4 regions of the Streptomyces sp. NPDC050617 genome follow, and region 1 is predicted to be linked to each of the others. Evidence: riboswitches for the same ligand, from Rfam matches in the RefSeq annotation. Region 1 holds a riboswitch; each other region holds the start of a gene.
What was found. Region 1 has a riboswitch for cobalamin ahead of AB0I49_RS30135 (cobalamin biosynthesis protein). Riboswitches for the same ligand answer to the same signal wherever they lie in the genome.
Positions count from the first base shown of each region.

Region 2: it holds a riboswitch for cobalamin, as region 1 does, so the genes downstream of both, AB0I49_RS10450 (CoA-acylating methylmalonate-semialdehyde dehydrogenase) here and AB0I49_RS30135 (cobalamin biosynthesis protein) in region 1, are expected to answer to the same signal.
Region 3: it holds a riboswitch for cobalamin, as region 1 does, so the genes downstream of both, AB0I49_RS00755 (ABC transporter substrate-binding protein) here and AB0I49_RS30135 (cobalamin biosynthesis protein) in region 1, are expected to answer to the same signal.
Region 4: it holds a riboswitch for cobalamin, as region 1 does, so the genes downstream of both, AB0I49_RS22230 (prenyltransferase/squalene oxidase repeat-containing protein) here and AB0I49_RS30135 (cobalamin biosynthesis protein) in region 1, are expected to answer to the same signal.

Region 1 covers NZ_JBFAIS010000028.1:64,006-71,113, reverse strand. The annotation lists gene AB0I49_RS30140 (cobyric acid synthase) at 88-1,650, opposite strand; partial or broken gene AB0I49_RS30135 (cobalamin biosynthesis protein) at 2,160-3,095, opposite strand; cobalamin riboswitch at 3,148-3,281, opposite strand; gene AB0I49_RS30130 (hypothetical protein) at 3,535-3,774, opposite strand; gene AB0I49_RS30125 (inorganic phosphate transporter) at 3,811-5,061, opposite strand; gene AB0I49_RS30120 (lysozyme) at 5,232-5,978, opposite strand; gene AB0I49_RS30115 (class II aldolase/adducin family protein) at 6,299-6,952, shown strand.
Region 2 covers NZ_JBFAIS010000006.1:53,497-60,604, reverse strand. The annotation lists gene metE (5-methyltetrahydropteroyltriglutamate--homocysteine S-methyltransferase) at 1-798, opposite strand, end outside; cobalamin riboswitch at 960-1,178, opposite strand; cobalamin riboswitch at 1,285-1,470, shown strand; gene AB0I49_RS10450 (CoA-acylating methylmalonate-semialdehyde dehydrogenase) at 1,709-3,208, shown strand; gene AB0I49_RS10445 (acyl-CoA dehydrogenase family protein) at 3,214-4,362, shown strand; gene AB0I49_RS10440 (enoyl-CoA hydratase/isomerase family protein) at 4,359-5,426, shown strand; gene mmsB (3-hydroxyisobutyrate dehydrogenase) at 5,420-6,325, shown strand; partial or broken gene AB0I49_RS10430 (hypothetical protein) at 6,250-6,441, opposite strand; gene meaB (methylmalonyl Co-A mutase-associated GTPase MeaB) at 6,525-7,108, opposite strand, start outside.
Region 3 covers NZ_JBFAIS010000001.1:166,620-173,727, reverse strand. The annotation lists gene AB0I49_RS00770 ((2Fe-2S)-binding protein) at 1-267, opposite strand, end outside; gene AB0I49_RS00765 (ABC transporter ATP-binding protein) at 264-1,061, opposite strand; gene AB0I49_RS00760 (iron ABC transporter permease) at 1,058-2,059, opposite strand; gene AB0I49_RS00755 (ABC transporter substrate-binding protein) at 2,086-3,084, opposite strand; cobalamin riboswitch at 3,120-3,251, opposite strand; partial or broken gene AB0I49_RS00750 (carboxymuconolactone decarboxylase family protein) at 3,603-4,042, opposite strand; gene AB0I49_RS00745 (RNA polymerase sigma-70 factor) at 3,956-4,909, shown strand; partial or broken gene AB0I49_RS00740 (Lrp/AsnC ligand binding domain-containing protein) at 5,213-5,365, shown strand; gene AB0I49_RS00735 (hypothetical protein) at 5,794-6,048, shown strand; gene AB0I49_RS00730 (helix-turn-helix transcriptional regulator) at 7,096-7,108, opposite strand, start outside.
Region 4 covers NZ_JBFAIS010000016.1:169,673-176,780, forward strand. The annotation lists gene AB0I49_RS22220 (aldehyde dehydrogenase) at 1-315, opposite strand, end outside; gene AB0I49_RS22225 (MBL fold metallo-hydrolase) at 472-1,515, shown strand; cobalamin riboswitch at 1,574-1,719, shown strand; gene AB0I49_RS22230 (prenyltransferase/squalene oxidase repeat-containing protein) at 1,906-3,180, shown strand; gene AB0I49_RS22235 (SCO2322 family protein) at 3,177-3,842, shown strand; gene AB0I49_RS22240 (CbiQ family ECF transporter T component) at 3,926-5,107, shown strand; gene AB0I49_RS22245 (ATP-binding cassette domain-containing protein) at 5,104-6,801, shown strand; gene AB0I49_RS22250 (ECF transporter S component) at 6,798-7,108, shown strand, end outside.

The DNA of each region.
Region 1 (7,108 bases):
CTCCTTCGAGTGGCCTGTGGCTTCTGGCTCGTTGGTGTCCGAGGGGTGTGCGGTATAGGGGCTCCGTACGTGCGGAGCGGCGGCCCGTCATGGCGCCCCCGGCGGAATGAACGGCAGCCCCTCCGGCACGCCGTCCTCGATCAGCCGCAGCAGCGCGTCCGTGTCCGCGTGCTCCTCGATCAGGTCGCCCAGCCGGTCCAGCTGCTCCTCGCGCAGCGCCCCGAAACTCGTGTCGGGCGCCGGCACGAACGCCCGGCCCGCCGCCTCCGCGACGCGCCGCAGGAACGCTCGCCGGAAGCCGTCGCTCTCCAGCGACCCGTGCCAGTGCGTGCCCCATACGGAGCCCACCCGGCAGCCGTCCAGGAACTCCTCGTCCCCGCCCGCCACTTCGGCGACCCCGTGGTGGATCTCGTACCCCTCCACGTGCTCGCCCAGCGCCGTGCCCGCGGGCCGGGCCAGGGTCTTGGCGGCGGCGAACCGGACCCGCACCGGCAGCAGGCCCAGCCCCGGCACCGTCCCGGCCTTCGCCTCCACGTCGTCCTCGATGCGCTCGCCCAGCATCTGGAAGCCGCCGCAGATGCCCAGCACCGGCCGCCCCTCGCGGGCGCGGCGCGCGACGGCGTCGGCCAGCCCGCGCTCGCGCAGCCAGGCCAGCGCCCGTACGGTGCCGCGCGTGCCCGGCAGCACCACCAGGTCGGCGTCGGCCAGCTCCTCCGCCCGGTCCACGAACCGCACGACGACGCCGGGCTCGGCGGCCAGCGCGTCCACGTCCGTGAAGTTCGACATCAGGGGCACGGCGGCGACCGCGACGCGCAGCACGTCCGCGCCGTGCGGCGGCGCGACGACGCTCTCGCGCACCGCGCCGCGCAGCGAGACCCGCAGCCCGTCCTCCTCGTCGATGCCGAGTCCGTGCGCGTACGGCAGGACGCCCACCGTCGGCCGCCCGGTGAGGTCCCGCAGCATGTCCAGGCCCGGTTCGAGCAGCGACACGTCGCCGCGGAACTTGTTGACCAGGTACCCGGCGATGAACCGCTGGTCCGCCTCGGAGAGCAGCGCCGTCGTGCCGAAGAACGACGCGAAGACGCCGCCGCGGTCGATGTCGCCGACCACGACGACGGGCAGCCGCGCGGCCCGCGCGATGCCCATGTTGACGATGTCGGTGCGCCGCAGGTTGATCTCGGCCGGGCTGCCCGCGCCCTCGCAGATCACCGCGTCATGCGTACGCCGCAGCTCCTCCAGGCAGTCGGTGACGGTGCCGAGCAGCTGCTCCCGCCCGGTGTACCGGGCCTGCTCGCCGTCGCCGAAGTAGCCCTGCGCGCTGAGCTCGCCGACGGGCTTGCCCATCAACACGACCTGGCTGCTGCGGTCGCTGCCGGGCTTGAGGAGCACCGGGTTCATCAGCGCGCTCGGCTCCACGCGCGCCGCCGCGGCCTGCATCGCCTGCGCCCGCCCGATCTCCGCGCCCTCGCGGGTCACGAAGGAGTTCAGCGACATGTTCTGCGCCTTGAACGGCGCGACCTTGACGCCCTTGCGGACCAGCCACCGGCAGATCCCCGCCGTCACCACGCTCTTGCCCGCGTCCGAGGTCGTCCCCGCGACGAGCAGCCCCCCGCCGAGCGGGCCTGCCGGCCCGCGTCCGTCCCCACTCACCGCTGCCTCCTCGCTCCGCGCCCCCACAAACCCGCCACGATCCTGCCCACAACGCCGACCACTGCCACCCCGCCGGCCACTCCCGCACCACCACGAAGCGGAACGGCACCGCGCCCCGGCCTTCCGGTTCCGGCCCGACTGCCGCCGGGGGCGCTCGCCGCGCCTGGACGGCGGGCCACGCCCGTGGCCGCTCCGGCGGCGCCGGCCCCGTCGCCCGGGACAGCGGTCGCCGTCGGGACTCGTCCGTCGGCCGCGCTCGTGCGGCTGCTCGCGCTGCTACGACTGGTCACGCCCATGCGGCTGCTCGCGCCCGTGACGACGCTCGCTGCGTCCGTACGGTCGACCGCTTCGGTCCGTCCGGCTGCGTCCGTACGGTCGACCGCTTCGGTCCGTCCGGCCGCGCCCGTACGGACCAGCGCGTCCGCTGCCTCCGCCACGCCCGCGGCGGCGCTCGCCACGCCCGTAACGACTCCTGCCGCGCTGCCCGCTCGCCGTCCCGCGGCGGTCACGACCGCCGCCCGCCCCGCCACCGCGACGCACAGCGCCAGCAGCGAGACCCGGCGCGAGAGCCGTACCGCCCGTTCGATGTCCGCGACGGCGACCGGGCGCAGCTCCGCGCCGAGTACGGGGCGGTGTTCGACGCGGCCCTGGTAGGCGAGGGTGCCGCCGAGGCGGATGCCGAGGGCGCCGGCGAAGGCGGCTTCGACCGGGCCGGCGTTGGGGCTGGGGTGCTTGCCCGCGTCGCGGCGGGCGACGCGCCAGGCGCCGCGCGGGTCGGGGCCGGCGACGGCGGCGAGCGCGGCGGTCAGCCGAGCGCCCGGCCAGCCGGCGACGTCGTCGAGGCGGGCCGCGGCCCAGCCGAACCGGCGGTGGCGCGGCGACTTGTGCCCGACCATCGCGTCCAGGGTGTTGACCGCGCGGAAGCCGACCAGCCCCGGCACCCCGGCGACCGCGCCCCACACCAGGGCGCCGACCACCGCGTCCGAGGTGTTCTCGGCCACCGACTCCACCACGGCGCGCGCGATCTGCTGCTCGTCCAGTTCGCGGGGGTCCCGCCCGCACAGATGCGGTAGCCGCTCCCGCGCCGCCGCGAGGTCCCCGGCGGCCAGCGCGCCGCCGACCGCCCGCGCCTCACGGCCCAGCGAGGTGCCGCCGAGCACGGCCCAGACGGCGGCGGCGGTCAGCGCCGCCTCGGCCGCGCGCGGCGCGGGGGCGGTGCGTACCGTACGGGCCAGCAGCGCGGCCCCCGCGGCGGCGCCGCCCGCGCACAGCGCGGTGTGCAGCGCCCCGAAGCCGCGGTGATCGCGCCACAGGGCGCGCTCGGCGGCCGCGGCGGCGCGCCCGAAGGCGGCCACCGGGTGGCCGCGGCGGGGGTCGCCCGCGAGGAGGTCGCCGAGGAAGCCGAGGGCGGCGCCGTACGCGAAAGGGGCGTGACCGGCACGCATCCGTATGTCCTCACTCAGGGTCCGCGCCCTGGCTCGACGTGACCGGCGACCAGAGTCTCCTGGCTCCCGGATCCGCGCTTCCCCCGGCCTTCCAGCTCGTGTCGGCGAGCCGTGGCCTGTGAGTGATGGGGGAGCGCTCCCCGGTAACAGTGGCGGGACCGCGCCGGATTCGCACCGGCTTCCTCTGCTGTCGCCGTTTGGCTCCGGAAGTCCACCATGGCCCGGGAACGGCCGTCAACTCACGCTTGACCTGCGACGGGGGAGTGTGCGGAGGCACACAGTGGGGAACGCGGGGCGCACGCGCGAAGGCCCGCCGGGCGGTGTCATCCGGACACTCCCCGGCGGGCCCCAAGGCACTGCCGTCACCGCTCGGCTCAAGCGACTCAGCTCAGGCGAATCCGCTCAAGCGGCTCAGCTCAAGCGGCTCAGCTCAGGCGGTTCAAGCCACGATGAGATAGATGCCGTACGCGACGACCGCCGCGCACGCGGCGAAGCAGGCGTACGCGCCGGTGCGGGCGAGGGCGCCGGGGCCGCCGGTCGCGGCGGCCGCGCCGTCCCCCTGTTCGCGCGGCTTGCGGGACGTGCCGACGATGCCGAGCGTGAACACGCCCACCATGCCGACCGTCACCACGAGGCTGACGCCGAAGACCTGCCCGAGGGCTGCCCAGTCGATGTTCATGGCGTGGGTCCTGATTCCTTAGGTGGCTCGGACGGCTCAGGTGGTCGCCGCGGCGGCCGGGGCGCGGTCGTGGGGCTGGGCGGGCGGTACGTCCGCCGCGGTGAGCGGCCCGGCGGGCGGCGGGGCGACGCTCTGGAGCGCGGCGGTGACCACACCGGCCGGCTCGTCGGCGGTGGCGGCGGGCTCGGGCGCGTTCACATTGGTGTGGTCGACCGGCTTGCGCCGCGACGCCGCCCAGATCGCGCCGCAGGCGGCGAGGGCGAGGACGGCGACCGCGGTGATGCCCCAGTCGCCCTGGTCGGCGAGGAACGCCGCGCCGCCGGAGACGAGGGCGGCGGCCGGGAGCGTCAGGCACCAGGCGACGACCATCCGGCCCGCGGTCGACCAGCGGACGACGCCGCCCTTGCGGCCGAGGCCGGCGCCCATCACCGAGCCGGAGCAGACCTGGGTGGTGGAGAGCGCGAAGCCGAGGTGGGAGGAGGAGAGGATGACGGCCGCCGCGCCGGTCTGGGCGGCGAAGCCCTGCGGCGGCTGGATGTCGGTGATGCCCTTGCCCATGGTGCGGATGATCCGCCAGCCGCCCAGGTAGGTGCCGAGCGCGATGGCGAGGCCGGCCGAGACGATGACCCACAGCGGCGGGTCGGCGTGCGGGGCGACGACGCCGCCGGTGACCAGCGCGAGGGTGATCACGCCCATGGTCTTCTGGGCGTCGTTGGTGCCGTGGGCGAGGGAGACCAGGGCGGCGGAGGCGATCTGGCCCGCGCGGTACCCCTTGGCGGTGTCGCGCTCGTCGCGGTCGCGGGCGAGGCGGTACGTCAGCCGGGTGGCGAGCAGCGCGGCGAGGCCCGCGACGAAGGGGGCGGCCACGGCCGGGATGACGACCTTCATGATGACGGCGTCGCCGTTGACCCCGCCGGTGCCGACGGAGACCAGGGTCGCGCCGATGAGGCCGCCGAAGAGGGCGTGCGAGGAGCTGGAGGGGAGTCCGGCCAGCCAGGTGAGCAGGTTCCAGACGATCGCGCCGACGAGCCCCGCGAAGATCACTTCGGGCCTGATGCCCGCGCTCTCGTCGATGATCCCGCCGGAGATGGTCTTGGCCACCTCGACGGAGAGGAACGCGCCGACGAGGTTCAGCGCCGCGGACATCGCCACCGCGATCCGGGGGCTCAGGGCGCCGGTGGAGATGGTGGTGGCCATGGCGTTGGCCGTGTCGTGGAAGCCGTTCGTAAAGTCGAACACCAAGGCCGTGACGATCACGATCCCGATGAGAAGCGTGATGTGTTCCATTCACCCAGGCAATCAGTTTGGTGAGCAGTGACGCGGCGAACCTAAAGAGCCTTGATGAACGGAAGGTGAACTGGAACGGGCGTGGTGGTGACGCCGACCGGAGTGGCGCGGCGCCCGGAACCGGGGGAGTCGCGCCACGGCGGTGCGGGGTATGGGCGGCGGCCGGCGGATCAACCGGAGGCGAACTGCCGCAGCCCCTTCATCGTGCCGTTGAACACGTCCTGGTCGCCGGGGAGGACGCCGCGGTTCGCGTGCTGCCAGAAGGTCGCGAACGACCAGCCGGCGGGCATCGGCCCCGGCGAGCCGTGCCAGTTCGCCAGCCACAGCGGATGGCTCGCGCCGAAGGCCCCGCTGCCGCCCGTGCAGCTGTTCCACCAGCGGGCGGTCGTGTAGATCACCGGATTGCGGCCCGTACGCCGCCGCACCTCGCCGCTGAAGGACGAGATCCAGCGCACCATCTCCGCGCGGTCCAGCCCGTAGCACTTCCTCCCGCTGTACGGATTCCCCTCGATGTCCAGCGCGGGCGGCAGCGTCCAGCCGTCCGCCCGCCATCCGCCGCCGTGCCGCAGGAAGTACGCGGCCTGCGCGCGGCCCGAGGAGCGGCTGGGCACCCCGAAGTGGTACGCGCCGCGCAGCAGCCCGGCCTGCCGTGAGCCGTTGTACTGCTGCGTGAAGTACGGATTGCGGTAGTTCGTGGCCTCCGTGGCTTTCACGTAGACGAAGCTCGCGCCGTCGGCGCGGACCGCCGGCCAGCTGACGTTCTTCTGGTGCGAGGACACGTCGTGGCCGTGCGGCCGGGTCCAGGCGGCGGCCGGGGTGCTCTCGGCGAGGACGGCGGCCCCGAGAGCGAGCGCGGCGGCGGAGGCGGAGGCGGCGATCAGCCCGCCCCGCCGCCGCGGATGGTTGTCATGGTCCATGATTCCCCCCAGAAGGCGGAGTGCATGACAAATCCCGGCAAGATTAGTAGATGTCATGACCAACACCGTCGATCACCAGCCAATCACAGTAAGTCGCTTATCAGGCTCTATATAACGGCTTCCGGACGCCCGGAGTCCGCGCTTCGGCGCCGCCCGCCGCCGCGCCCCCTTGACGCCATCCCTTTGGAGTCCTCCGGCCGCCCGCGCCCGCGGCCCGCCCCGCCCCGAGCCCTGCCCCGCGCCGCGACGCGCCCGCCGCCCGTACCATCGCGCGACGGAAGCGGACCCGAACGCACCGAATCCAGCGGAGGCGAAGGCTCATGACGGACCGTACGAAGGTGGAACAGACCTGGGCCGCCGTGGTGGCCACCGCCCGCCGGACGGTCGCCGACGGGCTCGTCGTCGGCACCTCGGGCAACGTCTCCGCCCGCGCCGGCGACCTGATCCTCGTCACCCCCAGCGGTGTCCCCTATGACAGGCTCGGTGTTGACGACCCCGTCGCCGTGGACCTCGACGGCCGCCAGGTGCTCGGCGAGCTGACCCCCACCAGCGAGCTCCCCATGCACCTCGCCGTCTACCGCGAGACCCCCGCCGCGGCCGTCGTCCACACCCACGCCGAGCACGCCACCGCCGTCTCCGCGCTCGTCCCCGAGCTGCCGCTGATCCACTACATGGCCGCCGCGCTCGGCGGACCCGTCCGCGTGGCCCCCTACGCCCTCTACGGCAGCCAGGAGTTGGCCGAGAGCGTGCTCGGCGCCCTCCGCGACCGCACCGGCTGCCTCCTCCAGAACCACGGCACCCTCACCTACGGCGACACCCTCGACCAGGCGTACGACCGCACCGCCCAGCTCGACTGGATGTGCCGGGTCTGGCTCACCGCGTCCGCCCTGCCGGGCCGCACCCCGAGCCTGCTGACCGCCGATCAGCTCCAGCAGGTGACGGAGAAGCTGCGCGGCTACGGACAGCGCGGTTGAACCGCACCCGCCGTACGCGCCCGAGCCGGCCGGACCGCCCCGGCCGGTTCGTATCGCCCGCCCCGAACCGGCCCGGACCGGGCCGAAGCGCGGCGGGGGACCGTGGCGGGTTCCGGCCCCGGCGCGGCGGCGCCCGCGTCACCCGGCCGCGCCCGC
Region 2 (7,108 bases), on a different contig from region 1:
GGCCTTGGCGAGGACGGGCAGCGCGTCGCCGAGCCGGTCGAAGTAGGAGGCGACGAGGAGCTTCGGCCGTTCGGCGAGGGCGCCCAGGTCGCGGTAGGCGCGGGCGGCGGCGTTCAGTTCGGCCGGGGTGCGGTCCTGGACGAGGGCGGGCTCGTCCAGCTGCACCCACTCGGCACCCGCCGCGCGCAGGTCGGCGAGGATCTCCGCGTACACGGGGAGCAGCCGGTCGAGGAGGGTGAGCGGTTCGAAGCCGGCGGCGACGCCGGGGGCGGGCTTGGCCAGCAGGAGATACGTGACGGGGCCGACGAGGACGGGGCGCGGGGTGTGGCCGAGGGCGCGGGCCTCCGTCAGCTCGGCGGCCTGCTTGGCGGAGTCGGCGGCGAAGACCGTGTCCGGACCCAGCTCCGGCACCAGGTAGTGGTAGTTGGTGTCGAACCACTTGGTCATCTCAAGGGGCGCCACGTCCTGGTTGCCGCGCGCCATGGCGAAGTAGCCGTCGAGCGGGTCGGCGTCGACGGCGGCGCGGTGCCGGGCGGGGACGGCGCCGACCATGACGCTGGTGTCCAGGACGTGGTCGTAGTACGAGAAGTCGCCGGTCGGCACCTCGTGGACGCCGGCGTCGGCCAACTGCCGCCAGTTCGCGCGGCGCAGGTCCGCGGCGGTCTCCCGGAGCGCGTCGGCGGTGACGCGGCCCTTCCAGTAGCCCTCGACGGCCTTCTTCAGTTCGCGGTTCGCGCCCTGGCGGGGATAGCCGTACACGGTGGCCCGTGCTGCCGCGGCTGCGGACTTCGCTGTCACGGAAATCTCCTTCGCGAGATGACTCCTTGAGAATCCCGGCGGCGGGACGCGGACGCGAAGGGTGACGGACCGGGCGGGCGTACGCGCGTCAGCGGCGCGGTGTCCCGCCTGATACGCACGCCGACCCGCCCACGAGGTCACCGGGATTTCCGTACGCGATCGGTCGCGTACGGGCAACGGGCAGGTCTTCGGACTCGCGGGCACATCTGCCGGGGCAGATTCCTACTGGCCGTCGCTTCCCGGACCCGTGGCCGGATCCAGTGCGTATGACGGCGGTCGTTCCCGCTCACCGCTGCGGGGCAGTCCCGGATTCCCACCGGGTTCCCTCTTGCGACGCGCCTGCCTGGCGGGCAGGGCGAACCAGCTGCAAGGGTCAGCCTAGAGGTCAGGGGGTTGTCCGGGCACCGCTGTTCACATCCCGGAAGGTGATGTGGGACACGGGGCGCGTCGGGAGCCGGCCGTCGGAGGGGGTGGACTTACTAGGACGTCCAACTATATCTTCGGGGCACAAGGTCCGCGGTGCAGGGAAGCCGGTGCGAATCCGACACGGTCCCGCCACTGTGACCGGGGAGTGCGCCGCCATCCACACGTCACTGGCGAGGTCTGCCGGGAAGACGGGCGGCGCGCGGGGATCCGGGAGTCAGGATACCGGCCGCGGGATGTTCCGTGTTGTCCACGAGGATGGAGCAGACACGCATGGCACCGGTCCGTACCCACGACCCTGGTGATCCGGCGGAGCGCACCCGACCCACCCCGCGCTCGTAGACCCTCGCGCCCCGGCGGCCCCGACGTCCGTCCGGCGGCCCGATGCTCACTGTCCCGCGGCCCGCGGCGGCGGCGCACCCACCCGTGCGCCCGCCGCCCGCCCGCCGCGCCGTCCCCGGATCTCCCCTGACGAGAGCAGGCACCCATGGTCCGCGAACTCACGCACTTCATCGGCGGCGAGCACACCGCCGGCACGTCCGGCCTCCACGGCGACGTGTACGACCCCAACACCGGTACGGTCCAGGCCCGCGTCCCCCTCGCGGGCCGCGCCGACACCGAGACGGCCATCGCCGACGCGGTCACCGCGCAGCAGGAGTGGGGCGAGTGGAACCCGCAGCGCCGCGCCCGCGTCCTGCTGCGCTTCCTCCAGCTCGTCGAGGGCGAGCGCGACTCCCTGGCCCGGCTGCTGTCGGCCGAGCACGGCAAGACCGTGGCCGACGCGCACGGCGACATCCAGCGCGGCCTGGAGGTCGTCGAGTTCGCCGCCGGCATTCCGCATCTCCTCAAGGGCGAGTTCACGGACAACGCCGGCACCGGCATCGACGTCCACTCGCTGCGCGCCCCGATCGGCGTGACCGCCGGCATCACCCCCTTCAACTTCCCCGCGATGATCCCCCTGTGGAAGGCCGCGCCCGCCCTGGCCTGCGGAAACGCGTTCATCCTCAAGCCCTCCGAGCGCGACCCGTCCGTACCGCTGCGGCTGGCCGAACTGTTCCTGGAGGCGGGCCTGCCGCCCGGCGTCCTGAACGTCGTCAACGGCGGCAAGGAAGCCGTCGACACCCTCCTGGAGGACCCGCGGGTCGGCGCGCTCGGCTTCGTCGGCTCCACCCCGGTCGCCGCGCACATCTACGCCACCGCCGCCGCCCACGGCAAGCGCGCCCAGTGCTTCGGCGGCGCCAAGAACCACATGATCGTGATGCCGGACGCCGACCTCGACCAGGCCGTCGACGCGCTCATCGGCGCCGGATACGGATCCGCGGGCGAGCGGTGCATGGCGATCTCGGTGGCCGTGCCCGTCGGCGAGGAGACGGCCGACCGGCTGGTCGCGGCCCTCAAGGAACGTGTCGGCACGCTGCGCATCGGCCGCAGCGACGACCCGGAGGCCGACTTCGGGCCGCTGGTGAGCCGCGACGCGCTCGACCGGGTCCGCCGCTATGTCGACATCGGCGTGAACGAGGGCGCCGAACTCGTCGCCGACGGCCGCGGCTTCACCCTCCCCGGCCACGAGAACGGGTTCTTCGCGGGCGCGTCCCTCTTCGACCGGGTCACCCCGCGGATGCGGATCTACCGCGAGGAGATCTTCGGCCCCGTCCTGTGCGTCGTACGCGCCGCCGACTACGAGGAAGCCCTCCGCCTGCCCAGCGAGCACCCGTACGGCAACGGCGTCTCCCTCTTCACCAGGGACGGCGACACCGCCCGCGACTTCAGCCGCCGCGTGGACACCGGCATGATCGGCGTCAACGTGCCCATCCCGGTCCCCGTCGCCTACCACACCTTCGGCGGCTGGAAGCGGTCCGGCTTCGGCGACCTCAACCAGCACGGCCCCGACGCCATCCGCTTCTACACCCGCACCAAGACCGTCACCTCGCGCTGGCCCTCGGGCGCCAAGGAAGGCGCGAGCTTCACCCTCCCCACCATGGGATGAGCGCCATGACCGCGACCCTGCTCACCGAAGACCAACAGGCCCTCGTCGAAGCCACCCTGGACTTCGCCGAAGACCACCTGGCGCCCCGCGCCGTCCAGTGGGACCAGGACAAGCACTTCCCCCTCGACGTGCTGCGCAAGGCGGCCGGACTCGGGCTCGGCGGCGTGTACGTACGCGAGGACGCGGGCGGCAGCGGCCTGACCCGGGCCGACGGCGTCCTCGTCCTCGAAGCCCTCGCCTCCGGCTGCCCGTCCATCGCGGGCTACGTCTCCATCCACAACATGGTCGCCTGGATGATCGACCGCTACGGCGACGCGGAGCAGCGCGCGCGGTGGCTGCCCCGCCTCTGCGCCATGGAGGACCTCGGCAGCTACTGCCTCACCGAACCGGGGGCCGGATCGGACGCCGCGGCCCTGCGCACCCGGGCGGTCCGCGACGGCGACGGCTATGTGCTCGACGGAGTGAAGCAGTTCATCTCCGGTGCGGGCGCCGCCCAGGTCTACATCGTCATGGCCCGCACCGACGGGGACGGTCCCCGCGGCATCTCCGCCTTCGTCGTCGAACGGGACGACCCCGGCCTCTCCTTCGGACCCGATGAGAAGAAGATGGGCTGGAACGCCCAGCCCACCCGCCAAGTCGTCCTGGACGGCGTCCGGATCCCCGCCGACCGGCTGCTGGGCCGCGCGGGCGACGGCTTCCGCATCGCCATGAGCGGCCTCGACGGCGGCCGGCTCGGCATCGCCGCCTGCTCCCTCGGCGGCGCCCGCAGCGCCCTCAACAAGAGCCTCGCCCACCTCGCCGACCGCCAGGCGTTCGGCGCCCGGCTGCTCGACGCGCAGGCCCTCCAGTTCCGCCTCGCCGACATGGCGACCGAACTCACCGCCGCCCGCGCCCTCGTCCACCAGGCGGCCCAGGCCCTGGACCGCGGCGACCCCGCGGCGCCGCAGCTGTGCGCGATGGCCAAGCGCTTCGCCACCGACACCGGCTACTCCGTCGCCGACCGCGCCCTCCAACTCCACGGCGGCTACGGCTATCTGACCGAATACGGCATCGAGAAGATCGTCCGCGATCTCCGCGTCCACCAGATCCTGGAAGGAACCAACGAGATCATGCGCGTCATCGTGGCCCGCGGCCTGACGGAGGCGTTCCGATGACGGACGCTGACGAGCCCGTACTCCTGCGCACCGAGGGCCGCGCCGCCTACCTCACCCTCAACCGGCCCCGCGCCCTCAACGCCCTCACCCACGCCATGGTCCGGCGCGTCGACGAGGCGCTCACCGGCTGGGCGAACGACCCGGCCGTGCAGACCGTGGTCATCACCGGCGCGGGGGAGCGCGGCCTGTGCGCGGGCGGCGACATCCGCTCCATCCACGAGGACGCCCGCACCGGCGGCACGGCCTCCGCCGCCTTCTGGCGGGACGAGTACCGGCTCAACGCCCGCATCGCCCGCTACCCCAAGCCGTACGTCGCCGTGATGGACGGCATCGTCATGGGCGGCGGCGTCGGCGTCTCCGCCCACGGCAGCGTCCGCATCGTCACCGAACGCTCCCGGATCGCCATGCCGGAGACCGGCATCGGCTTCGTCCCCGACGTGGGCGGCACCTACCTGCTCGCCCTCACCGAAGGCGAGCTCGGCACCCACCTGGCGCTCACCGGCGCGCAGGTCGGCGCGGAGGACGCCCTGCTCTGCGGCCTCGCCGACCACTTCGTCCCGCACGACGAGGTGCCCCGGCTGCTCGACGACCTCGCCGCCCGGCCGGTGTGGGACGCCCTCCAGTCGTACGTACGGCAGCCGCCGCCCGGCGAACTGACAGGCCACCGCGCCTGGATCGACGCCTGTTACGCCGCCGGCACCATGGAGGAGATCACCGCCCGGCTGCGCGGCCACGGGGCGCGCGCCGCCGCGGAGGCCGCCGACGCCCTGGCGACCAAGTCGCCCACCGCCCTGAAGGTCACGCTCGCGGCCCTGCGCCGCGCGCCCCGCCTCGGCCCGCTGGAGTGCGTACTGGAGCAGGAGTACCGGATCTCCTGCGCCGCGCTCGCCTCGCACGACCTGCTGGAGGGCATCCGGGCGCAGGTCATCGACAAGGACCGCAGCCCGCGCTGGGCGCCCGCCGCCCTCGCCGACGTCACCGACGCCGACGTGGCCCGCTACTTCGCCCCGCGCGCCGGCGGCGAACTCCACCTGACCGCAACCCCGCAGGAGGTGCCGTGGTGAACGGCAAGCACACGATCGGCTTCATCGGCCTCGGCCACATGGGCGGCCCCATGGCCGCGAACCTCGCCAAGGCCGGCCACCGGGTCCTCGGCTACGACCTGATGCCCGGCCTGCTCACGGCGGCCGCCGGAACCGGCGTGGAGACGGTCGCGTCGGCGGCGGACGCCGCGGCGACCGCGGACGTGGTGATCACCATGCTGCCCGCGGGGCGGCACGTCCTCGGCCTCTACCAGGAGGAGGGCCTGCTGGCCGCCGCCCGGCCGAACACGCTGTTCATCGACTGCTCCACCATCGATGTGGCCGACGCGCGCGCCGCCCACGAGGCCGCGTCCGCCGCCGGGGCGCGCTCCCTGGACGCCCCCGTCTCCGGGGGAGTGGTCGGCGCGGAGGCCGGCACTCTCACCTTCATGGCCGGCGGCGGCGAAGCCGAGTTCGCCGAGGCCGAACCGCTCCTCGCGGTCATGGGGAAGAAGGCGGTGCACTGCGGCGGGCCGGGCGCCGGGCAGGCCGCGAAGATCTGCAACAACATGATCCTCGGCATATCGATGATCGCGGTGAGCGAGGCGTTCGTGCTCGGCGAGAGCCTGGGCCTGTCCCACCAGGCCCTCTACGACGTCGCCTCCACCGCGTCCGGCCAGTGCTGGGCCCTGTCCGTCAACTGCCCGGTCCCGGGGCCCGTACCGGGCAGCCCGGCCGATCACGACTACCGGCCCGGCTTCGCCGCCCCGCTGATGGCCAAGGACCTGGGCCTGGCGGCCAACGCCGTCAGGGCGGGCGGAGTCAATGCCGAACTCGGCCTGCGGGCGGCGGAGTTGTACGCCGCCTACGCCGAGGGGGCCGGAGCGGACCAGGACTTCTCCGGAATCGTCAAGGCCATCAGGGAGGGCGGCGGATCCTGAGACGCGGGCGGCCGTCGGCCCCTCGACGTCTCCACCGGGCAGGGGACGTACGTCCGCCGGCCGGGGTCGACGGCCAGCCGGCCGCCCGCCGGGCGCCGCCCGTACGACCGTGACGCGGTGGCGGTCCGCCAGCCGCCGCCGCAGGACGTCCGCCGCCCGGTGCGCCGGGCCGGGCCCCCACCCCCGCGCCGCGCGCTGATCAGCCGGTGCCGAAGGCGTCGAGAATGCGCTCGGCGGCGAGCGTGGCGGTCAACTCGCCGTCCTGGACCCGCCGTTCGAGACTGGGTGCCAGCGCCCGTACGGCCGGGTCGGAGTGCAGCCGGTTCAACAGCTCGTCGCGGACCATCGTCCACGTCCAGTCCACCTGCTGAGCGCGGCGCTTGGCGGCCAGGCGGCCGGTGGAGTCGAGGAGCTCACGGTGGTGTTCGAGGCGCTCCCATACCGTGTCCAGGCCCGTCGACTCGCGGGCGCTGCAACTGAGCACCGGCGGCGTCCACGCGGCGTCGGCGGAGTGCATCAGCCGCAGCGCGCCCGCCAGCTCCCGCGCCGCGCCCCGCGCATCGCGCTCGTGCGGCCCGTCCGCCTTGTTCACGGCGATGACGTCCGCCAGCTCCAGGACCCCCTTCTTGATGCCCTGCAACTGGTCGCCGGTGCGGGCGAGGGTCAGCAGCAGGAAGGAGTCCACCATGTTCGCGACGGCGGTCTCGGACTGGCCGACGCCGACGGTCTCCACCAGCACCACGTCGTAGCCGGCCGCCTCCATCACCACGATCGACTCGCGGG
Region 3 (7,108 bases), on a different contig from region 1:
GGACAGGTCGAGAACCTCGTCGTGCAGGGCCCAGTGCAGCAGGGCCGCCGCAGTGACGTGGCCGGCGTAGACGGCCATGACGGTGAGGGCGGCGGCGTGTGCGGAGCGGTGGCCGGCGGCCTTGTGTTCGTAGGCGAGGAGACGGCCCAGTTCGGGGCTCGTGGGGTTCAGGAGGCGGTCGGCGGCGAGCCAGTCCGCCGCCTGCGCGGCGGGCGGCGGGCCCGCTTCGATGTGCCAGCGCGATCTCCGGGGTGCTCCGCTGCTCAACTCGGCTCCTCCGGCGGGATGTAGACGATGTGCGGGACGCCGGTCGTCGGATGGGCGCCGATGTGGGCGCGTACGCCGTAGACCTTCTCCAGGAGGTCTTCGGTGAGGACATCGGCGGGCCGCCCGGAGGCGACGACGCTTCCCCCGTCCAGGACGTGGAGGCGGTCGCAGTAGGAGGCGGCGAGGTTGAGGTCGTGCAGGACGACCAGCTTGGTGGCGGGCAGGGCGCGCAGCAGGGTGAGGAGTTCCAACTGGTGGCGGATGTCGAGGTGGTTGGTGGGCTCGTCCAGGGCGAGGAGGCCGGGTTCCTGCACCAACGCCCGTGCCACCAGGGCGCGTTGGCGTTCGCCGCCGGAGAGCTGTTCGTAGGGGCGGTGGGCGAGGTCGGCGGAGCCGACGCGGGTGAGGGCGTCGGTGACGCGGCGGGCGTCGTCCTTGGTGTCCTGCTCCCAGAACCGTTTGTGCGGGCTGCGGCCCATGGCGACGACCTCGGCGACGGTGAGGCCGAAGGTGCCGGGGGCGTCCTGCGGGACGACGGCGATGCGGCGGGCGCGCTCCTTGACGGAGAGGGCGGTGGAGTCGGCGCCGTCGACGCGGACGGTGCCGGCGGCGGGGCGCAGGGTGCCGTAGACGCAGCGCAGGAGGGTGGTCTTGCCGCTGCCGTTGGGGCCGACCAGGCCGACCGTCTCGCCGGGCGCGGCGTCGAGGTCGACGTCGCGGACGAGCGTGGTGCCGTCGGGGGCTGCGTAGCCGAGGCCGGTGACCGTGAGGGCGGCCGGTGGCGGCTGGTTCATGCCGTGACTCCTTCCGGCCGGGCGTGGCGGCGCAGCAGCCACAGGAAGTAGGGGCCTCCGGTGAGCGCGGTGACGACGCCGACAGGGATCTCCTGTGGTGCGGCGACGGTGCGGGCCCCCAGGTCGGCCAGGAGCAGGAACACGGCGCCGCCGAGCGCGGCGACGAGCAGCAGTCTGCGGTGTCCCGCGCCGGTGATCATGCGGGCGGCGTGGGGCACCATCAGGCCGACGAAGCCGATCGCGCCGCTGAACGCGACGAGGACGCCGATGACGAGCGAGGTGAGGACGAAGACGGCGGCCCGGAAGCGGTTGGTGTCCAGGCCGAGAACCTGGGCCCCCTCCTCGCCCGCGAGCAGCAGGTCGAGCGGGCGGGCGAGCGCGACGAGCAGCACCGTGCCGAGCATCAACACGACGGCTGGTAGCGGGAGTTGGTTCCAACGGGCGGCGCCGAGACCGCCCAGCGTCCAGAACATGATGGCCCGCGCGTGCTCAGCCTGCGCCGAGAGGACAAGGACGAGACTGGTGAACGCGGCCAGGATGTACTGCACGGCGACCCCGGCGAGCACGAGTCGCCCGGCCGTCATGGTGCCGCCGCGCCGCGCGAGCGCGTACACGACGACGAGGGCGCCCATGGAGCCGATGAACGCGGCCACCGGCAGCGCGACGGTGCTCGCGGTGCCCGCTCCGACGCCGAGCACGATGACGAGGACCGCGCCGGAGGAGGCGCCCGATGAGGCGCCGAGCAGGTACGGGTCGGCGAGCGGGTTGCGGACCACGGCCTGCAGCACGGTCCCGGCGACGGCGAGCCCCGCGCCGACCACGATGGCGAGGATGACGCGCGGCATTCGCACGTCCCACACGATGGACGCGAACGCGCCGCCGCGCTCACCGGAGACCAGGATGCGCAGCACCTCCCCCGGCGGGATCCCCACGGCCCCGATGGCGAGTCCGGCGACAGCCGCCGCCCCCACCGCCAGGACCAGCGCGGCGACGAGCAACGGAAAGCACCGGGTGCGGGCGCCGCTCACTTCGCGCCGGGGTGCAGCTGCGCGGCGAGGCCGTCGACGGCGTCGGCGGCACGCACCCCGAGCACGGCCGAGGACAGCGGCAGCACCGCGAACCGCTTGTTCTTGATCGCCGGTACGTTCTTGAGCGCCGGGTCGTTCAGCAGCCGCTCCTTCTTCGCGGCGACGCTGGTGCCGCCGTAGTCGTAGATCACGACGACGTCGGGCTTGCGGGCGATGACGCGTTCCCAGGAGACGTCGGCGAAGGACTTTTCGACGTCCGCGAAGACGTTGCGGCCGCCCGCGCGGCGGATGATGTCGTTGCCGAGCCCCTGACCGCCCGCGGTGAACGCGCTGGAGTCACCGGAGTCGTACACGAACACGGAGACCGGCTCGACGCCCTTGAGGCGTGCGGCGACGGAGTCGAGGCCCTTCTGTTCCCGCGCGATGAGCTTCTTGCCGCGCTCGGGGACGTTGAAGATCCGCGATACCTGCGTGACCTCGGTCTTGAGGTCATCGACGTCGATCGGCCCCTTGGCGCAGCTCTCGATGTTCAGGCGGGTGTTGATCCCGGACTTCTGGAATCCGGCGCGATCGCGGCCCTCGCCCTTGTCGAAGGCGCTGGCGTAGCCGCCGTACACGAAGTCCGGATTCGCGCCGAGCAGGGTCTCCTTCGACGGGTACTTCTCGGCGAGCACCTTCACCGAGTCGTACGCCTTCCGGTATTCGGGGCTGATCTTGTCGTCGAGGTAGGCGGTGCCCGCCATGCGGTCCTGCAGGCCCAGGGCGAGCAGGATCTCGGTGGTGTGCTGGTTGAGCGCGACGGCTCGCTTCGGCGCCTGCGTGAACGTGGTCTTCACTCCGCAGTTGGTGACCGTGTACGGAAAGCCGGCGGACGCGCCGCCCGCCTTGTCGTCGCTCTTGTCCGCACCGGATGAACCGGACGTGCCACACGCGGCGAGCGGAAGCAGCAGCAGAGACGTCAGAAGCGTGCGCGAGGCCGCGCCTATGCGGAGCATGTACATGCCTTTCCGAGGGATCCTCGTCCCCGGTCGGTACGGAAAGGCGGCCAGACAGTATCTGGCTTCCGGCCGCGCCCACGAGGGGCCGACCGGTCACAGTGGCGGGACCGCGCCGGATTCGCACCGACTTCCTGGCCCTGGCCGCCTCGGTTGAGTGAGCACAGTGTGCCAGACGGCGGATCGGGGCCCGCAGCCGCGCCCGCCGGGCGGCCCGCACCCCGGAAGCGCTCTATGCGGGTCCGCAGACGCCACCGGATACGGCACCGAATACAGCACGAAGGTGCTGGAGTTCTGGTCGATCCGCGGGGGTCGAGTGAGGGGTGGTACGGCGCGCTGCGGGCACTCCGGACGTCCGCAGGCGGAGCCGGGCGCGTCATCGTCTCGACCTCGACGCTGCGGGCCTACGTGCTGACCGCGGGTCTACGTGCCGGCTCCGGGGCTACGTTCTGGCCTCGGGCCTACGTTCTGGCTTCGGGCCTACGTGCTGGCACCGGGCCTACGTGCCGGGCTCGGGCCTACGTGCTGGCGAACATACCGGGCTCGTACGAACCCCCCGGGTTGTGCACGATCACGTTCATCCGGGTGGCCGCGTTCATCAGGGAGACCAGGCAGACCAGTGCCCCGACCTGGTCATCGTCGTAGTGCTTGCGCACCGCGGCCCAGGTCTCGTCGCACACGCCGTGGTCGCCGAGCCGGGTGCCTTCCTCGGTGAGCGCCAGCGCGGCCTGCTCGGCCTCGGTGAACATGGTGCTGTGCCGCCAGGCGGCCACCAGGCCCAGCCGGAGCGCGGTCTCCCCGGCGGCCCCGCGGCCTCCTTGGCGTGGGCGTCGACACAGAAGCCGCAGCCGTTGAGCTGGCCGACCCGGAGCTGTACCAGTTCCCGACTACGAGCGGCCGGACAAGGGACACATCCGAGCCGGTCACTCGCGGCGACCGCACGGACAGCGCCACCCAGGCGTTCGTCGCCCACCGCAACCTGCTGTTCACCGTCGCCTACGAGATGCTCGGCTCGGCCGCCGACGCCGAGGACGTCCTCCAGGAAACCTGGCTGCGGTGGGCGGGCGTCGACCACGACACCGTGCGGGACCAACGTGCGTACCTGGTCAGGATCGCCACCCGGCAAGCGCTGAGCCAACTGCGCACGCTCAGCCGACGCAAGGAGTCCTACGTCGGCCCCTGGCTGCCCGAACCGCTGCTGACCGCGCCCGACGTGGCCGAGGACGTCGAGCTGGCCGACAGCGTCTCGATGGCGATGCTGCTGGTACTGGAGACGCTCGCCCCGACCGAGCGGGCGGTGTTCGTGCTGCGCGAGGTGTTCGGCCTCGGGTACGACGACATCGCCGAGGCCGTCGACAAGAACCCGGCCGCGGTCCGCCAGATCGCCCACCGGGCACGCACCCGCGTCGCCGCCCGCCGACCGCGCAGGGCCGCCTCCGGTACCTCCGCTGCCTCCGCTGCCGGGACCCGCCGCACCGTCGAGGCGTTCCAGCAGGCAGTCGAAACGGGCGACTTGCGGCACCTGCTCGACGTCCTCGCGCCGGACGTCGTCCTGCTGACCGACGGCGGCGGAGCCGTACGGGCCGCACTGGCGCCCGTCGTGGGAGCCGGCCAGGTGGCTCACGTACTGGGCAAGATCGCCGCCGCCATGTCCCTGCAACCGGCACAGGTCAACGGCGACCCGGCACTGATCATCCGGCGGGACGGCGAGATCGACACCGTCATGGCGATGCGCATCGACGACGGCCTCGTCACCGGGCTCTACGCCGTGCGCAATCCCGAGAAGCTCTCACGTCTGGAGCGGGAGACCGCCCTGCGCCGTTGAGAACCTGAATGCGGAGAGTGCCTCGTGGGGGGGGGCGGCCAGTGCCGGTGGCTGTCAGGGCAGGGGCGGGGCCAGAGGGTTGTCTGGGGCCGGGGCCGCCGGGCCGAGTCGGCGGGGGGGCGGGCGCGGCCGTGGAAGGCGGCCTCCCTCGTTGCCGAGGCCGCACGGCGCGGAGCCGGGGCCGGGGCGAAGGCGTACAGCACCGCCGGGAAGGGCCGCTCCAGCAGTAGGTGATGACCGGGACCTCCGGGTAGAGCAGGCTCGCGGCTCGGGTCAGGATGTCGGCGGTGGGCAGGTGGACCCCACATCACAGGTGAAGACTGTTTCGTGCTCAAGTCCCTCGCCCGTTCCATGCGCCATCTCCAAACAACAACGGGCCGAATCGCCGAACTCGGCCACGTCACGACCAGCATCGTCTACTCACTCCAGCCCACCCCCCGAACCGCACGGTCACGACGATGGCCTCCTCACCGCCAGAGCGGCAAGATCGGTCGCATCGGCCTGCATGGCGCCCTTACGGCCCATCGAGGCTGCCCCAATGCCTGTACTTGTCCACGAACCGCACCATCACGGCGGCGAGCCGGTACCTCCGGTCAACGATCGAGCCGCCCGCCATCGGCAATGCCGGGGTACCAGGTCATCACAGTCGGCTCCCTGCCACGGCCCGTACCCGCCGGGTGTGCCGTGTCGCCTGGGACGCGGGGGGGGCGCTCCATGCCTTCTTGCTGAGAACGCGCGTCGAAAAACGTGCTTCGAAGGGGCATGCCGAGTGTCGTCCCCCTCCGGTGTGGTTTGGATTGCTCCGAAGAGTGAACCGAAGGTTCGCTGAGTGTCCCGGTGCGAAGCCTGGCAGTGCATCTTCACTTCCACAGAAGGAGAGAACAGTGCTGCGTCGCATCGCAACCGCCCTCGCCGTGGCGACCGTCGCCGGATTCCTGGCAGCGGGCCCTGCTACGGCCGCCAACGACGGCGGCGGCCGGACCGACAACGGCCGCTACTACAACGAGGGTCGTCACGCCGGCCACGAGAGCTACAACGTGGGCGGCCCCTACGGGGTCACCTACTCCGGCGCGACCGACAGCGGCTACAAGACCGGAGCCTCCTACCACCACAACCGCTGGTTCGATCTCGACGACTGACAGAGAACCTTGGGGGACCGACCTTGAACTGCCGACCATCCCGTACGGCCGGCAGTGAGGGCCACAGCGGAAGCCGCTCAGGCGGCTTTCCGCACCTCGCCGAGCGGTGGCGGCGGCGTGGGGTGGCCGGGCCCCCGCTTGAGCGCGACGGGGAGTAGTCAGCGCGTCGCCCCCTCAGTGGCCTTGCTCCTGAACGCCGCGACTCCTACGGCGGCGCCCAAGCCGGAGCCGCTCCCCACGAAGGCGTCGCGGCCGCGGAGCAGTTCACCTGAGCCCTCACCTCGCTCGGGGAGCGGGGCTGGCCGCTCTCGTCACCCCGCGAGTTCCTCGACGTCACCCTGCGCGCGGGGAACGACGAAGATCGCGAGGAGTACGCGGCGCGCCTGCCTGGAGGAGTTCGCAGAGCGGCATCGCGTGCGGCGGGAGGAACTGCTGCGCACGTACGGCCCGCAAAGCAAGCCCGCTTCGCACGGCCGGTACGCACTCGTCGGGCAGCCGGAATGCCCGGTCACCTGCGAATGCATGGACACCGACCCGTTCCTCATCCGCAGCCAGTGGAACAAGGCGCTGGAGGGCGTGCTGTTGGAGGACGTCCTCCTGGACGGCCTCGAATCGAGTTCGCGTGGAATCCACGCATCCGCCACAGCGGGTGAACACCGGCGCAGACGGGAACGAGCAACGGGCCGACCGCGACCCCGCGCACAGTTGGGGAACAGTGCTGCGGTGGCCACACCAGTTCAGCCGTGCTCCGCCGCGGCGACAGCGCCGGCGCCCGCCCTGCGAACCGCCCCCGTGCCGATCGGCGTGCTCCAAGCCGCCGTACCCCTACCCCCTCCTCGATGAGATGGCGCACGCCGACGAGGAGGAGGACGACCCTCGACACCGGGCCGCGATGGACCGGGCGGGCTGAGGGCGCGGCGGGCCATGGGTCGCCGCACTCCGGGGACAGGCCTCGGCGGTAGCGGAGGGTTGACCGAGGCCGTTCGTGGTGGTCCTAGGCGTGCCGATGCCGTCGTCGTGGCAAGCGGAACCGTGGAAACGGTTCGCTCATAGTTCCAGG
Region 4 (7,108 bases), on a different contig from region 1:
GACGCTCCAGGAGGACGGGGAGCCGTTCTGGGCCGAGATGAGCCGGGCGATCTCCTCGTGGCGCGCGGCGACGGCGTCCTTGATGCGGGTGACGACCTCGATGCGCTCGTCCAGGGTGCGGTTCGCCCAGACCCCGGAGTCGAAGGAGGCGCGGGCGGCGGCGACCGCCTTGTCGACGTCCGCGCGCGTGGCGTGCGGCACCCTGCCGATGACCTGCTCCGTGTGCGGCGAGACGACCTCGATGACGTCCCGGCCTGCCGGATCGGTCAACTCGCCGCCGATGAAGAGCTGTCCGTGCTCGATGAGGTCGCTCATGTGTGAGCCTCCCGCGGGTTGGCTTGGCCCCTGCCCGTACGGCCGCCGGTGCCGGCAACCGTTCTGACGCTGCATCAGAACTGATACCAGTTCTAGTTATAGTGGGCAATGGATCCGACGCGGGACGCGGCGGACCACGGTGAGAGGGGACCCGGCATGGCACGCGTCACGGACCACGGCGGCGGGGTCTGGTCCATCCCCGTCCCCATACCGGACAACCCCCTCGGGCACACCCTCATATACCTCCTCGACACCGACGACGGCCCCGTCCTCATCGACACCGGATGGGACGACCCCGACTCCTGGGACGCGCTCGCCACCGGGCTCGCGGAGTGCGGCACGGCCGCCTCCGAACTGCGCGGCGTGCTCATCACCCACCACCACCCCGACCACCACGGCCTCTCCGGGCGGGTCCGCGAGGAGTCGGGGGCGTGGATCGCCATGCACGCCGCCGACGCGGACGTGGTGCGGCGCACGCGCGAGGCGGAGCCCGCGCGCTGGCTCGGCTACCTCGTCGACAAGCTCGCCGCCGCGGGCGCGCCCGACGACCACCTCGCCCCGCTGACGGCCGCGCTCGCCGAAGGGCGCGCCCGCCCCCTCCCCGGGCAGCGGGCCGCGCTGCCCGACCGGGCCATCGAGCCGGGCGAACTCCTCGACCTCCCCGGCCGCCGGCTCCGCGCCGTCTGGACCCCCGGCCACACGCCCGGCCACGTCTGCCTCCACCTCGAAGAGGCCCACCCCGCCGGGCGGCCCGGCCACGGCCGGCTCTTCTCCGGCGACCACCTGCTGCCGGGCATCACGCCGCACATCGGCCTGTACGAGGACCCGGAAGCCGAGGAGGCCACCTCCATCGACCCGCTCGGCGACTACCTCGCCTCCCTCGAACGCGTCGCCGCCCTCGCCCCCGCCGAGGTGCTCCCCGCCCATCAGCACCCCTTCGCCGACGCCCCCGGCCGCGTGCGCGAACTCCTCGACCACCACCGCTCCCGCCTCGCCGGCCTGCGCGAACTGCTCGCCGCCCCCAGGACGCCCTGGCAGCTCGCCGCGGCCATGGAGTGGAACCGCCCCTGGGCCGACATCCCCTACACCTCCCGCAACATCGCCGTCTCCGAGGCGGAGGCCCACCTGCGGCGGCTCGTGAAGCTCGGCCACGCGGAGGCGGTGCCGGGGAGCGGGCCCGTCACGTACCGGGCGGTATGAGGCACGTACGCCAGGAGGCCCCGGCCCGCCCGTCAGCGGAACGGGCGGGACCCGCCCGTTAGAGTGTTCTGCACAACTTCATCCCGCCTCGCCACGGGGAAAGCCGGTGCGACTCCGGCGCTGACCCGCAACCGTGAGTGCGGCCGTAGCCCCGCGCGTACGGCCGTACGAGCCGGAGCACCCGCGATGGGGCGAACAGGCTCCCGGAGCCGGACGCGTCCGCCTGGCGGCGGCGCCCGGCGACCGGCACCGTCGAGGTATACGGAGCTGAGCCCGGTGCCACCGCGCGGTCCGACGACAGCGCGCGGGTGGGCGGCCGTGCACGGCTGTGTACCACCCACCGCTGTGCAGCACCCACCGTTGCGACCTTCACCGAGAGGCACCGACCCCATGGCCCCCTCCCCCGCCGTCCACGCGCGCCGCGGCGCCGCGGCTCTGGCCGCCGCCGCCCTGCTGAGCGCGGCCGCGGCCCCCGCCGCCTCCGCCGATTCGCCGCCCCCGGCGGCGCCGGGGCTGTACGGGACGACGAACCCGCAGTTCGACGGCGTGTTCCGGCAGTCCCTGGCCTTCCTCGCGCAGGATTCGGTGGGCGTCACGCCCGCCAAGTCGGCCGTGGACTGGCTGGCCGGGCAGCAGTGCGCGGACGGCGGCTTCGCCGGGTACCGCGCCGACACCGGCACGCCCTGCGACGCGAAGAAGGGCGAGTTCACCGACGCCACGGCCGCCGCCGTGCAGGGGCTCGCCACGGTCGGCGGGCGCGGCGCCCAGGTGAAGAAGGGGCTCGACTGGCTCAAGTCCACGCAGAACGAGGACGGCGGCTGGGGCGCGCAGCCCGGCAACCCCAGCAACGCCAACTCCACCGCGACGGCCGTCGGCGCGTACGCGGCGGCCGGCCAGGACCCGGCGAAGGCCACGGCCAAGGGCGGCAAGACCCCGTACGACGCGCTGCTCTCCTTCCAGCTCGGCTGCGACGCCAAGGAGGGCGAGCGCGGGGCCTTCGCCTATCTGCCGCAGAAGGGGCAGCTGCTCGCCAACGACCTCGCGAGCGCGGCGGCGACGCTGGCCGCGACGGGCAAGGGGTATCTGGTCGAGCACCCGAGCGGCGGGGACAAGGCCCCGAAGCCGCTCGACTGCGCGAAGGGCGACGGCGACAAGGACAAGGCCAAGGCGGAGAACGCCGCCGCCGCGGCCGACGCCGGGTCCGCGTATCTGGCGGCGAAGCTCAGCGGCAGCGGTCAGCACCTGACCTCCGCCATGGACCCCAAGTCCGACAAGCCCGACTTCGGGGCCACCGCCGACGCGGTCGCCGCGCTCGCGGCGGGCGGCCACACCGACGCCGCCGGCAAGGCCATGGGGTGGCTGCGCGACGACAAGAACGGCGCCGCCGCCTGGGCCAAGGGCGACCCCGGCAAGCTCGCGAAGCTGATCCTGGCGGCCAAGGCGTCCGGTACGGACCCGCGCACCGTCGGCGGCGACCTCGTACAGCAGCTGAACGCGACCGGCCCGAAGCCGGAGGCGGCGGCGGACGCGTCGAAGAAGGACGCGAAGGACGAGAAGAAGGACGAGGGCGGGTTCGGCCTCTGGTGGTTCGTGGGCGTCTGCCTGGTGGCGGGCATCGGCGTCGGCTTCCTGCTCAGCGGCCGCAAGAAGAACCCGAAGCTGTGACGGGCCGCCTGCGCCGGGCGTCGGGCACGGCGCTGCTCGCCGGGGCGCTCGCCGTCCTGGGCGCCGCGCCCGCGCACGCGGACGGCTACCGCTACTGGTCGTTCTGGGAGAGCTCCGGCCAGGGGTGGACGTACGCCACGCAGGGCCCCTCGGTGGCGCGGCCCGACGACGGCGACACGCTCGGCTTCCGGTTCGCCGTCAGCCAGGACTCCTCGCAGGCCGCGAAGCCGCGCCGGGCGGCGGACTTCGGCGCGATCTGCGCGGACACCCCCGCCAAGGGCGGCAGCAAGCGCGTCGCCCTCGTCGTGGACTTCGGCACCGCCGCCGACGCGCCCGACGGCGGGACGCCGCCCCAGGCCCGTACAGCCTGCGCGCGCGTCGGCAGGGACGCCAGCGCAAGCGAGGCGCTGGCGGCGGTCGCGAAGCCGCTGCGCTACAACTCGGCGGCGCTGCTGTGCGCCATCGACGGCTACCCGAAGTCGGGGTGCGGCGAGCAGGTGGCCGACGGCGGGAAGAAGACCCCGGCGCCGGCCGAGACGACCGGCGCCGCGAAGAAGGACGACGGCGGAGGCGGCCCGTCCGCCGGGCTGATCGGCGGCGCCGCCGCCGTCGTCGCCCTCGGGGCCGCCGCCTGGTGGCAGGCGCGCCGCCGCCGCGGATGAAGCGGATGAAACGGCCGGAGCGCAGGACGCGGGCGGACGAGCACGAGGTGCGGTCGCCGCGCGGCCGTGCGGCGACCGAGGCCATGGGCCGCGCCCGTGCCCCGCTGGCCTCCCGGAGCGGCGCCCTGCACCCCGGCGCCTGGTGGCTGTGGGCGCTCGGGCTCGCCACGGCCGCCTCCCGTACGACCAATCCGCTGCTGCTGTGCCTGCTGGTCGGCGTCGCGGGGTATGTGGTGGCGGCGCGGCGCACGGACGCGCCGTGGGCGCGGTCGTACGGGGCGTTCCTCAAGCTGGGGCTGCTGGTGCTGGGCATCCGGCTGGTGTTCGCCGTCGTGCTGGGGTCCCCGATCCCCGGTACGCACACGATCGTCACCCTGCCCGAGGTGCCGCTGCCCGACTGGGCGCGCGGGGTGCGGATCGGCGGCCGGGTGACGGCGGAGGGGCTGGTGTTCGCGCTGTACGACGGGCTCAAGCTCGCGACCCTCCTGATCTGCGTCGGCGCGGCGAACGCGCTGGCGAACCCGGCGCGGCTGCTGAAGTCCCTGCCGGGCGCGCTGTACGAGGCGGGCGTCGCGATCGTCGTCGCCATGACGTTCGCGCCGAACCTCGTCGCCGACGTGGCGCGACTGCGCGCCGCCCGCCGGCTGCGCGGCCGCCCCGACCGCGGCGCGAAGGCGCTGCTCCAGGTCGGGCTGCCGGTGCTGGAGGGCGCGCTGGAGCGCTCGGTGGCCCTGGCGGCGGCGATGGACGCGCGCGGCTACGGCCGTACCGCCCAGGTCCCGCCCGCCGTGCGGCACACCACCACCTGCCTGACGCTGGGCGGGCTGCTCGGCGTGTGCGCCGGTACGTACGGGCTGCTCGCCGAGGAGGGCGCCGGATACGGGCTGCCGGTGCTGCTGGCCGGGCTCGTCGCCGCGATGGGCGGCCTGTGGCTGGGCGGGCGGCGCTCGGTGCGCAGCCGCTACCGCCCCGACCGGTGGGGCGCGCGGGCCTGGCTGGTGTCGGGTTCGGGCATCGCCGTGGCGGGCCTGATGATCTGGGCCGGTTCGTACGCCGCGCAGCCGCTGCACCCCCCGGCCGTGCCGCTGACCGCGCCCGGCCTGCCGCTGTGGCCCGCGGCCTCTGTGCTGCTGGGGCTGCTGCCCGCCGTCGCCGCTCCGGCGCCGGTCCGCGGTACGCGACCGCCCGGCCGGCGCGGCGCACCGTCCGCTCCGCACCCCCCGGGCGGCGAGCCCGGCCCGTACCCGAAGGAGGCCGGACAGTGAGCGCAGCGATCCGCTTCGAGCAGGTGTCGGTCACGTACGACAACGCGACCGCGCCCGCGATCCAGGGCGTGGACCTGGCCGTGCCCGAGGGGGAGCTGGCGCTGCTGGTCGGGCCGTCCGGAGTCGGCAAATCGACCATGCTGGGCGCGGTGAGCGGCCTCGTACCGCACTTCACCGGCGGCACCCTGCACGGCCGCGTCACCGTCGCGGGCCGCGACACCCGCACCCACAAGCCGCGCGAGCTCGCCGACGCCGTCGGCACCGTCGGCCAGGACCCGCTCTCCCACTTCGTCACCGACACCGTCGAGGACGAGCTGGCCTACGGCATGGAGTCGCTGGGCCTGGCCCCCGACGTGATGCGCCGCCGCGTCGAGGAGACCCTCGACCTGCTCGGCCTCGCCGAGCTGCGCGACCGGCCCATCACCACCCTCTCCGGCGGCCAGCAGCAGCGCGTCGCCATCGGCTCGGTGCTCACCACCCACCCCAAGGTGCTCGTGCTCGACGAGCCGACGTCCGCGCTCGACCCGGCCGCCGCCGAGGAGGTCCTCGCGGTCCTCCAGCGGCTCGTCCACGACCTCGGCACCACGATCCTGCTGGCCGAGCACCGGCTGGAGCGGGTCGTGCAGTACGCGGACCAGGTGATCCTGCTCCCCTCCCCCGGCGCACCGCCCGTCGTCGGCGACCCGGCCGCGGTCATGGCGCGCTCGCCGGTCCGCCCGCCCGTGGTCGACCTCGGCCGCCTCGCGGACTGGTCGCCGCTGCCGCTGTCCGTACGGGACGCCCGCCGCAAGGCCGGGCCGCTGCGCGAGCGGCTGTCCGGCCTCACCCCGCCCGCGCCCCCGGCCGGCGCCGCGGGCCGCCGGGCCAGTGACGATGGGGCGGCGCGCCGCCCGCGCCTGTTCCGCAAGGCGGTCGAGGAGAAGACGGCCGACGCGCCGCCCGCCGCCGTCGCCGGGCTCTCGGTGCGCCGCGGCCGCGTCGAAGCGCTCAGCGGCGTCGAACTGACCGTACGGGCGGGCGAGGCCGTCGCGCTGATGGGCCGCAACGGCGCGGGCAAGTCCACGCTGCTGCGCACCCTCGTCGGCATGCACGAACCGGCGGGCGGCGCCGCGCGCGTCGGCGGGCACGTACCGCACCGCACCGGCCCGCGGGAGCTGCTGCGCCGCGTCGGGCTCGTACCGCAGGAGCCCCGCGACCTGCTGTACGCGGACACCGTGCGCGCCGAGTGCGAGGCCGCCGACCACGACGCGGGCGCGGCCCCCGGCGCCTGCCGGGCGCTGGTCGGCGAGCTGCTCCCGGACGTACCGGACTCCACGCACCCGCGCGACCTGTCCGAGGGCCAGCGGCTCGCGCTCGCGCTGGCGATCGTGCTGACGGCCCGGCCGCCGCTGATCCTCCTGGACGAGCCGACGCGCGGCCTCGACTACGCGGCCAAGGCCCGCCTCGTGGAGATCCTGCGGGCCCTGGCGGCGGACGGCCACGCGATCGTGCTGGCCACCCATGACGTGGAGCTGGCCGCCGAGCTGGCCCACCGGGTGGTGATCCTCGCCGACGGGGAGATCGTCGCGGACGGGCCGACGGCCGAGGTCGTCGTCTCGTCCCCCGCCTTCGCCCCGCAGGTCTCGAAGGTCCTCGCGCCGCTGCCGTGGCTGACGGTCCCGCAGGTGCGCGCCGTACTGGAGCCGACCGCGTGAACGCGTTCCGGGCCTTCGGGGCGACCGAGGCGGCCGACCGGCAGGCGAGGGCGATCCGGCTCGGCCCCCGCTCCGTGGCGGCCCTCGTCCTGATCTCCGCGATCGGCGTGGCCGCCTTCGGCTGGCCGCTGCTCGCCGACTCCGCCTCCGGCCTCGCGCACTCCAGGGACGCGCCGTGGCTGTTCGCCGCGCTGCTCCCGCTGCTGCTGGCGGTCGTCGTGGCGACGATCGCCGACACCGGACTGGACGCCAAGGCCATCGCGATGCTCGGCGTCCTGGCGGCGGCGGGCGCGGCGCTGCGCCCGCT